3 regions of the Stenotrophomonas sp. 10N36 genome follow, and region 1 is predicted to be linked to each of the others. Evidence: predicted binding sites of a transcription regulator. Region 1 holds the regulator's gene; each other region holds the start of a gene.
What was found. Region 1 encodes HrcA, which represses chaperone genes, less so after heat shock. Its sites were predicted from a motif close to TTNGCACTCNNNNNNNNNGAGTGCNAA; they were not measured.
Positions count from the first base shown of each region.

Region 2: rpoH (RNA polymerase sigma factor RpoH) is a predicted target of HrcA. The motif match lies at 1,741-1,767, and genes of this name have one in related genera.
Region 3: AC1DCJ_RS05750 (co-chaperone GroES) is a predicted target of HrcA. The motif match lies at 1,601-1,627, and genes of this name have one in related genera.

Region 1 is NZ_JBFTIS010000001.1:201,014-204,288, forward strand. It holds gene dnaK (molecular chaperone DnaK) at 1-381, opposite strand, end outside; gene grpE (nucleotide exchange factor GrpE) at 568-1,083, opposite strand; gene hrcA (heat-inducible transcriptional repressor HrcA) at 1,168-2,235, opposite strand; gene recN (DNA repair protein RecN) at 2,347-3,275, shown strand, end outside.
Region 2 is NZ_JBFTIS010000003.1:107,754-111,028, reverse strand. It holds gene purD (phosphoribosylamine--glycine ligase) at 1-711, shown strand, start outside; gene rpoH (RNA polymerase sigma factor RpoH) at 855-1,730, opposite strand; gene AC1DCJ_RS05390 (TonB-dependent receptor) at 2,191-3,275, opposite strand, start outside.
Region 3 is NZ_JBFTIS010000003.1:184,344-187,618, reverse strand. It holds gene groL (chaperonin GroEL) at 1-1,157, opposite strand, end outside; gene AC1DCJ_RS05750 (co-chaperone GroES) at 1,269-1,553, opposite strand; gene AC1DCJ_RS05745 (endonuclease) at 2,349-3,275, shown strand, end outside.

The sequences.
Region 1 (3,275 bases):
GGTCTTCTTCATCTTCTCCAGCACGCGGGCGGAGATTTCCTGCGGGGCCATCTTCTTGGCGTCGCTGGTCTGGACCCAGGCGTCGCCGTTGTCGTGGGCCAGGATGCCGTAAGGCACGTGCGCGATGTCCTTCTGGACTTCAGCGTCGGTGAACTTGCGGCCGATCAGGCGCTTGACGGCGTAGAAGGTGTTCTTCGGGTTGGTGACGGCCTGGCGCTTGGCCGAGGCGCCGACCAGCACTTCGCCGTCCTTGGTGTAGGCGACGATGGACGGGGTGGTGCGGTCACCCTCGGCGTTTTCAATGACGCGGGCCTTGCCGCCGTCCATGATCGCCACACACGAGTTGGTGGTGCCGAGGTCGATACCAATGATCTTGCCCATGAGGGAGACTCCTGAAATGTCGGGGAACATCCGGCAGTTGCCGGGTTATGAATGGGATGTGTGGGACGCCGGGAGGACTTTCAAGCCACCCACCAAACACAGTGTCCGATGGCGGCCCAACGTGTTCAGCGTCCGTAGAGCCGGGCTCTGCCCGGCTGGCCAATGACCGGCCAGCCGATGCCTGGATCAGTCGCGGGCCACGACCACCAGGGCCGGGCGCAGCAGACGATCGTTGAGCAGGTAGCCCTTCTGGAACACCTGGACCACACTGCCGGGCGCCGCGCCGGGCGCGTCGACCTGGCTGATGGCCTGGTGATGGTCCGGGTTGAAGGCCTGGCCGGTCGGGTCGAGCAGGGTCAGGCCATTGTCGGCGGCGACCTTGAGCATTTGCTTGTAGGTCAGTTCCAGGCCTTCGCGCAGCGGGCTGGGCTCGGCACCGGCGCTGTTGAGGCCGGCGTCCAGGCTGTCGAACACCGGCAGCAGCTCGCCCAGCAGCTTTTCGTTGGCGAAGCGGCGGGCCTGTTCGACGTCACGGGCCACGCGCTTGCGCTGGTTGTCCAGGTCGGCGCGCTCGCGCAGCGATTCGGCGCGCAGCAGGGCCACTTCATTGTGCAGGCTGTCCAGCTGCTGCTGCAGGGACGGCTCGGCAGCCGGTTCACCGGCGGGATTCTGGGATGCGATATCAGGCTGATCTTGGTTCATTTCCGGATCCTTGGCGGTGACTCTCCGCCTCCACCCACCCCTATGTGGGCGCGGGGTCCCGTTTCAAGAGTCCAGCGGTGGGTTTTATGTGCGATCGCGGGACAATCCGCCGCCGGCCGGGTCGGCCAACGCCGCGCCCAGCACCTGGGCGGTGGCCTCCACCAGCGGAATCATGCGGTCATAGGCCATGCGCTTGGGCCCGATCACCCCCAGCACGCCGAGCACCTGGCCACCGGCCGAATACGGCGCGGTCACCAGCGACACCCCTTCCAGCGGCATCACCCCGGTCTCCTCGCCAATGAAGATGCGCACCCCCGGGGCCTGGATGGTGCGCTCGAGCAGCTGCAGGATCTCGCGCTTGCTGGCGAACACCTCGAACAGCTCGCGCAGCCGCTCCAGGTCGGACAGGTCCTGCACGCCCATCAGCCGGGTCGCGCCGGCCAGCACCATGTCGTCGGCCGGCGGCACCAGCGCCTGTTCGGCCAGCTCGATGCCGTGGGCCAGCAGCTGCTCCATTTCCGACTGCGCGTCGCGCAGCTCCAGCAGCAGCCGCTGGCGGATCTCCGACAAGGGCCGCCCGGCGCAGTTGGCATTGAGATAGTTGGCCACCTGTTCCAGCTCGCCGGGGCCGAAGCTGCGGCGGGGCTCGATCACCCGGTTCTGCACTTCGTTGTCGGCAAACACCAGGATGGCCAGCACCCGGCGCGCGTCCAGCGCCACGAAATCGATATGCCGGAAGGCGAACTGTTCACGCCGCGGCGCGCTGACCACGCCAACGAAGTGGCTCATCGCCGACAACAGCTCCGAGGCACTGCCCAGCAGGGCTTGGGTGCCGCTGCCACTGGCCAGTTCGGTGCGCAGCCGGCTCAGCTCGCCCTCGCCGGGCGGCTGCATCTTGACCAGGCTGTCCACGAACACCCGGTAGCCGTGCGCGGTGGGCACCCGCCCGGCCGAGGTATGCGGCGAACTGAGCAGGCCCAGGTCTTCCAGGTCGCCCAGGATGTTGCGGATGGTGGCCGGGCTGACATCCAGCCCGGCCAGCCGCGCCAGTGTCTGCGAGCCAACCGGCTCGCCGTCCTGGATGTGGCGGGCGATCAGCGTCCGCAGCAGGTGGCGGGCGCGGGGCGCAAGATGTGACGCAGTGGGGTGCATGGAATCAGCCTGTGAGACGCCATCCTAGATAATGGCTCCGGGGACCGAAGGCAAGTTATTGGAGCTGTCCCCGCCCCATGCTAGCGTTGCGCGGCTCAAGAACAGACAACCATGCTCAAACATCTATCGATCAAGGATTTTGCCGTCGTCCGTGCCACCGAACTCGAATTCGGGCCGGGCATGACCGTGGTGTCCGGCGAGACCGGCGCCGGCAAGTCGCTGATGGTCGACGCCCTCGGCTTCCTGTCCGGGCTGCGCGCCGACAGCGGCGTGGTCCGCCACGGCGCCGCCCGCGCGGAACTGTCGGCCGAATTCGCCCCCGGCGAGGACGCCCCGGCGCGGCGTTGGCTGCGCGAGAACGAACTGGACGACGAGGACCAGTGCCAGCTGCGCCGGATCATCCGCGCCGATGGCGGCTCCCGCGCCTGGATCAACGGCCGCCCGGTCACCCTCACCCAGCTGACCGAACTGGCCTCGACCCTGGTCGAAATCCACGGCCAGCACGAACAGCAGGCCCTGCTGACGCGGCCCTCGCAGCTGGCGCTGCTGGACGCGTTCGCGCGCAACGACGCCGAGCGCAGCCAGGTCCGCCAGGCCGCCGCACGCTGGCAGGCGCTGGTGGACGAGGCCGAGGCCCTGTCGCGCCAGGGCGATGTCAGCGACCGCATCGGCTATCTGGAACACCAGCTGGGCGAGCTGCAGCGCGAAGACCTCGATCCGGCCTCGATTGCCCAGCTGGGCAGCAGCCATCGCCGCCAGGCCCATGCCAGCGCCCTGATCGCCGCCTGCGATGTCGCCGTGGCCCGCCTCAATGGCGACGAGGACACTTCGGCGCTGCAGCTGCTGCAGCAGACCCGCCACGAACTGGCGCGCGTGGCCGAACACGACCCGCGCCTGGGCGAGGTGGACGCGCTGCTCGACAGCGCCGCCATCCAGCTGGACGAGGCCCTGGCGCTGCTGGACCGGGTGCATGACGATCTGGATGCCGATCCCGAGCAGTTCGAGGACATCGAACGCCGGCTGGGCCGCCTGCACGACCT
Region 2 (3,275 bases), on a different contig from region 1:
GGCGAAGAAGCCAGTTTCATTTCCATGGTGGACGGCACCACCGCGCTGCCGATGGCGACCTCGCAGGACCACAAGCGCGTGGGCGACGGCGACACCGGCCCGAACACCGGCGGCATGGGCGCGTACTCGCCGGCCCCGGTGGTCACCGACGCGGTGCATGCCCGGGTGATGCGCGAGGTGGTCAACCCGACCGTGCAGGGCATGATCGCCGACGGCATTCCGTTCACCGGCTTCCTCTATGCCGGGCTGATGATCGATGCCAACGGCGCGCCGAAGGTGATCGAGTTCAACGTGCGCTTCGGCGACCCGGAAACGCAGCCGGTGATGCTGCGCCTGCAGTCGGACCTGGTGGAGCTGGTCCAGGCGGCCATCGACGCACGCCTGCACGAGGTCCAGGCGCAGTGGGATCCGCGCCCGTCGCTGGGCGTGGTGATGGCGGCGGCGCCCTACCCGGAAACGCCGATCAGCGGCGATGTGATCCACGGCCTGGACACGGTGCCAGCCACGGCCAAGGTGTTCCATGCAGGCACGGCGCTGGACGCGCAGGGCCAGGTGGTGAGCGCGGGCGGCCGGGTGCTGTGCGTGGCGGCGCTGGGCGACAGCGTGGGCGATGCGCAGGCCAACGCGTATGCCGGCGTGGCGAAGGTGACCTGGGACAACGAGTTCCACCGCACCGACATCGGCTGGCGTGCGATCGCGCGGGAGAAGTGAGGCCGCGCTGATCCGTGCATGGCATGGAGCGTGTGACGTCAGCGGCCCGGCATTGCCGGGCCGTTGCGTTACAGGACCGACGCTTCCAGAAAAGAAAAGGCCCGGCAGTGCCGGGCCTTTCATCACCTCAACGCCGCCCCGCATTACGCGGTAAACAGCGCCTTCATCTTCTTCAGCGCGTTCGCCTCGACCTGGCGGATGCGTTCGGCCGACACACCGTACTCGTCGGCCAGCTCCTGCAGGGTGACCTTGCTGTCCGCGTCCAACCAGCGACGGCGGATGATGTCGCGCGAACGCGCATCCAGTTCGGCCATGCCTTCGCGCAGCAGCTGCAGCTTGTTGTCTTCGCTGTCGGCACGCTCGTAGGCCATCGACGGATCTTCCGCGTCGGCCACCAGGTACGCAGCCGGCGACGGCGGGGCGTTTTCGTTGTCTTCGTCGCTGGGCGCATCGAAACCGATATCGCGGCCGGACAGGCGCGATTCCATTTCAAGCACTTCGCGCTCGGAAACGTTCAGATCCTTGGCCACCGCGCGCACTTCGGCCGCGTTCATCCAGCCCAGACGGGTCTTGGACTTGCGCAGGTTGAAGAACAGCTTGCGCTGCGCCTTGGTGGTGGCGACCTTCACGATGCGCCAGTTCTTCAGGATGAACTCGTGCATTTCCGCACGGATCCAATGCACCGCGAACGACACCAGGCGTACGCCCATGTCCGGGTCGAAGCGCTTCACCGCCTTCATCAGGCCGATGTTGCCTTCCTGGATCAGGTCGCCCAGGGCAAGGCCGTAGCCGTTGTAGCCACGGGCCACGTGCACCACGAAGCGCAGGTGGGAGTGGACCAGCTCGCGCGCGGCGTCCAGGTCCAGCTCGTCGCGGAAGCGGCGGGCCAAATCCTGCTCGTCATCGACCGACAGCACCGGGATCTGGTGCACGGCACCGATGTAGGCGTCCAGCGAACCGAGCGCACTGGGAATCGGGAGATTGTTTGCCACAAGGGCAGTAGACGTGTTCTGGCTCATAGGGCTCATCTTAGCAGTCTGAAACTTGGACTGCTAAAGGGGAAAGAAGTTCCAGCGTTCTGTTCATGCAACGATGGCACTGATTACCCGGATAACGTACCGCGAAATGATGACAGTGGCGAGAGGGTCAAAAAATACGGCAAACGCCTTTTAAATCAATAGCTTGATCGAATAAATGCGACCACGGAGCGTCGATTTCCGCTGAACGACTGGGTTCCCCTACCCCATTCAGCCGAAAAGTGTTGGCAGGCATTCAGCCCGGCGAGCAGGGCGGTGCGGAACCGGCCAGCAGCATGGCAAGGGGTCGGGTTGGTCGGTGGCCCAGCCGGGCAGAGCCCGGCTCTACGAGCGGCGGCCGGAGCCGACCGCCGAAGCCGCCATCTCCGGTAGTGCCACGCCATGCGTGGCAGGCCAGACAATGACGAAGACCGATGCGTGGCAGGCCAGCCAACACCGAAGCCTAGTAGTACCCCGCCATATTCAAGAAGAACCCCTTCTGGTCATACTTCAGCTCGGTCATGTCGTCGCTGAACTCGGTGAAGTTGTAGCCCACCCCGACCTTGAAGTTCTCGCCCACCCGGCGGTCCACGCCCAGCAGCCAGCCCTTGCGGACGCCACCGTCGCGTACCTTCAGCCAGCGGTGCTCGGCCAGCCCTTCCCACTTCTCGAACAGGCGGTAACGCAGCTGCAGCGCGGCGAAGTCGGCGCGGCTGTTCAGCCAGGCGCCTTCGCCGCGGCCGGTGCGGTAGTCGCCCCAGCGTGAGGCGAGTTTGGCGGCCACTTCCCAGCGCGCGCCCAGCTGGCGGATGCCCTCCACCGACAGCACCTGCGAGCGCTGGTCGTAGAGGTTGCCGCCTTCCTGGCCCAGCGAGGCCACGTCGTAGAGATAGGTGAACTTGCCGAAGCCGGCCCACCCGGTGTTGTCGTGCGGGCGCCAGGCAAAGCCCATGTTGGTCTCCACCAGCTTGGCATCGGCCACCGGATTGATCCGGTCGTCGGTGTCGGCGTAGTTGGCGCGCAGCGCAAAGCGCCAGTCTTCGTTGAGCTTGTACAGCAGGCGGTTGGTGGTCACCCACTGCTCGCGCTGCTCGGCACCGCTGTCGCGGCGGTACTCCAGCTTGCTGTTCCACTGCGCCACCGCGTCGGTGCGGCCGCCGCTGACGCTGTATGCGCGGCGGTCGATGCGGCCCACGGTGGAATCCAGTTCGCCGTCCATCACGGTGAAGCCCAGGTTCCAGCCCTGCGCGGGATAGAAGTCCATGCCGAAGGTGTGCACCAGCCCGGCGCTGTCCTGGCGGCGGTCCTTGAGGTACTGGCTTTCGTTGTACACGTTGACCTGGTTGCTCAGGCGCCAGCGCTGGCCCAGCGTCCAGCCGCTCTGCAGGCCGGTGTCGAACAGCGGGTCGGTGCCGGTGCGGTCGGTGCTGTAGCTGTAACTGCCGTACAGGCTGTGGTCCGGCGCCATGCGGTACTCGGCATCCACCTTGGCCCCGTTGCCGCGGCTGCCGCCGCTGACTTCGGCGCCCACGCTGCTGCGGTCGCCGA
Region 3 (3,275 bases), on a different contig from region 1:
TCGGTCGAGGCACCGACCTTGATCACGGCAACGCCGCCGGCCAGCTTGGCCACGCGTTCCTGCAGCTTTTCACGGTCGTAATCGGACGAGGTGTCTTCGATCTGGGTCTTGATCTGGGTGACACGCGCTTCGATGTTGGCCTTCTCGCCGGCGCCATCGATGATCGTGGTGTTTTCCTTGGAGACCTGCACCTTCTTGGCGCGGCCCAGGTCCTTGATCGTCGCCTTTTCCAGCGACAGACCAATTTCCTCGGAGATCACGGTGCCGCCGGTCAGCACGGCCATGTCTTCCAGCATCGCCTTGCGACGATCACCGAAGCCCGGTGCCTTGACGGCCACGACCTTGACGATGCCACGGATGGTGTTGACCACCAGGGTCGCAAGCGCTTCGCCTTCGATGTCTTCGGCGATGATCAGCAGCGGCTTGCCGGCCTTGGCGACGCCTTCCAGCACGGGCAGCAGGTCGCGCACGTTGGAGATCTTCTTGTCGTGCAGCAGCACGTACGGATCGTCCAGGTCAGCGGTCTGCGACTGCTGGTTGTTGATGAAGTACGGGGACAGGTAGCCACGGTCGAACTGCATGCCTTCGACGACGTCCAGCTCGTTGTCCAGGCCCGAGCCTTCTTCAACGGTGATGACGCCTTCCTTGGTCACGCGGCGCATGGCTTCGGCGATGATGTTGCCGATCGACTCGTCCGAGTTGGCCGAGATCGTGCCGACCTGGGCGATGGCCTTGTCGTCAGCGGTCGGCTTGGAGATGTTCTTCAGCTCGGCGACGGCGGCGATGACGGCCTTGTCGATACCGCGCTTGAGGTCCATCGGGTTCATGCCGGCAGCAACGGCCTTGGCGCCTTCGCGGATCAGGGCCTGGGCCAGCACGGTGGCGGTGGTGGTGCCGTCGCCGGCGTCGTCGTTGGTGCGGGAAGCAACTTCCTTCACCATCTGCGCGCCCATGTTCTCGAACTTGTCAGCCAGTTCGATTTCCTTGGCAACGGACACGCCATCCTTGGTGATGGTCGGGGCGCCGAAGCTCTTTTCGAGCACGACGTTGCGGCCCTTCGGGCCCAGGGTTGCCTTGACGGCATTGGCGAGAATGTTGACGCCGCGCACCATGCGCGAACGAGCGTCTTCACCGAAACGAATATCTTTGGCAGCCATTGCGATTACCTTTTATGTAGAGCCGGGCGATGCCCGGCTGCTTGAATGGGGGATACGGTCGACCGGTCAGTCCGGCTACCGCGCGGCGGGGCAGAGCCCCGCTCTGCGTCATCAGATGATGGCGAGGATGTCGTCTTCGCGCAGGACCTTGTACTCGACGCCTTCGGACTTGTAGCTGCTGCCGGCGTACTGGCCGTAGATGACCTTGTCACCGACCTTCAGCGACGGCGCGCGCACGCTGCCGTTGTCCAGGGGCTTGCCCGGGCCGACGGCCACGACTTCACCCTTGGTGGACTTTTCCTTGGCGGAATCCGGAATCACGATGCCGCCGGACGAGATTTCGTCGGCTTCGATCGGCTTGACTACGACGCGGTCATGAAGCGGCTTGATGCTCATGTGAGACCCTTTTAAGTTGTTGATTGGTCTGGAAAAGTCTGGCGATGTTAGCACTCGCACAGGGCGACTGCCAGCCACGCTCACGAAAAAACCCGACGGTGCGGGTACAGAGCAGAGATGGTGCTGGGCACTTCCCTTTCAAGGGGCGAAGACGAAATTTTTCCGGCCGGCGGCCGGTGGGGCTCGAGGCAAGATCAAGGTCAAGGTCAAGATCAAGGTCAACTGCGCCCCGAGACTGTGGGCTCGACGCGCCGGGCTGGTAGGGGCGGGGCTGCGGGACACGCTGCAAGTACGTCCATGTAAGCTCCGTCGCCGCATCCATGCGGCTCAGGGTCCCGCATCCCCACCCCTACCACCCCTCAGACACTCTGCCGTTGCTCACGGAACGGCAGAGGCAGACGCCCTCCCCGCCAAGCGCGGAAAGGCGCCCGCTCTCCCCCGGGCCCCCAGCCAACTGTCTGGGGTGGGGGTGTGAGGGTTCACGGGACCCTCCACCGCATGGATGCGGTGGCGGAGCTTACAGGGACGTACTTGCAGCGTGTCCCGTGAACCCTCACACCCCCGCCCAGCCTGCAGGACCGGCCAACCGAGGCTCTGGCTTCACGGCTCTGGCTCTAGCTCTAGCTCTGGCTCCAGCTCTGGCTCCGGCTCTTCAGCTTCGAAAAAAAAAGAACCCTCCCCCGCCAATTCCTTGACGCACGTCCCACTGCGGAAGGCCGATCCCGACATATCGATAGATGTGTCATCTGGATTGATTAGATTCGGCCAGCAATAACCAATCACAAGGAGAAGTAGATGAGGTTGCTCACACCGCTGTCCCTGGCGTGCCTGCTGGCATTGGCCGGCACCGCCCAGGCCGATGTATTCATCAATGAACTGCACTACGACGACAGCACGCCCGCCGGCGACGTCGGCGAAGCCATCGAAGTCGTCGCCACCGGCGGTGAAGACCTCAGCACCTACCGCCTCTACCTGTACAACGGCAGCAGCCCCTCGGCCGCCACCGTGTATGCCAACAACCCGGTCCCCGCCGGCACCGCCGCCGGGTGCGGCAAGGCCACCCTCGCCACCGTCACCTACCCCACCAACGGCCTCCAGAACGGCGCCAACGACGGCATCGCCCTCGTCGACGCCAGCGGCAAGGTCGTCCAGTTCATCAGCTACGAAGGCACCATCACCGCCAGCGGCGGCCCGGCCGCCGGCCTGACCAGCCAGAACATCCCCGTCAGCGAAAGCAACAGCACCGCCCCCGGCACCTCCCTCCAGCTCACCGGCAGCGGCAGCCAGTACGCCCACTTCACCTGGGCCGAATCGGCCAAACAGACCTTCGGCGCCTGCAACAACGGCCAGACCTTCAGCGGCACCGGCGGCACCGGCCCCAACACCCCGCCGTCGGTACGCACCACCACCCCCGAACAAGGCGCCAGCACCTTCCCGGCCGCCGCCGACCTCACCGTCACCTTCAGCGAAACCGTGACCCTGGCCAGCGGTGCATTCGTGCTCAGCTGCGGCCAGTCCGGCAGCGTGCCGCTCAGCCACGCCAGCAGCGGCAGCGCCTTCACCGTCTCCACCAACACCGCCCTCGTAGCCGGCGAAGCCTGCCGGTTCGACATCCGCGCCACCAAGGTCAGCGACGCCCAGGGCGCCCGCCCCGCCGCCGACACCCGCATCGCCTTCACCGTGGCCAGCAGCACCGGCAACCCGGACCCGGGCAATCCCGAT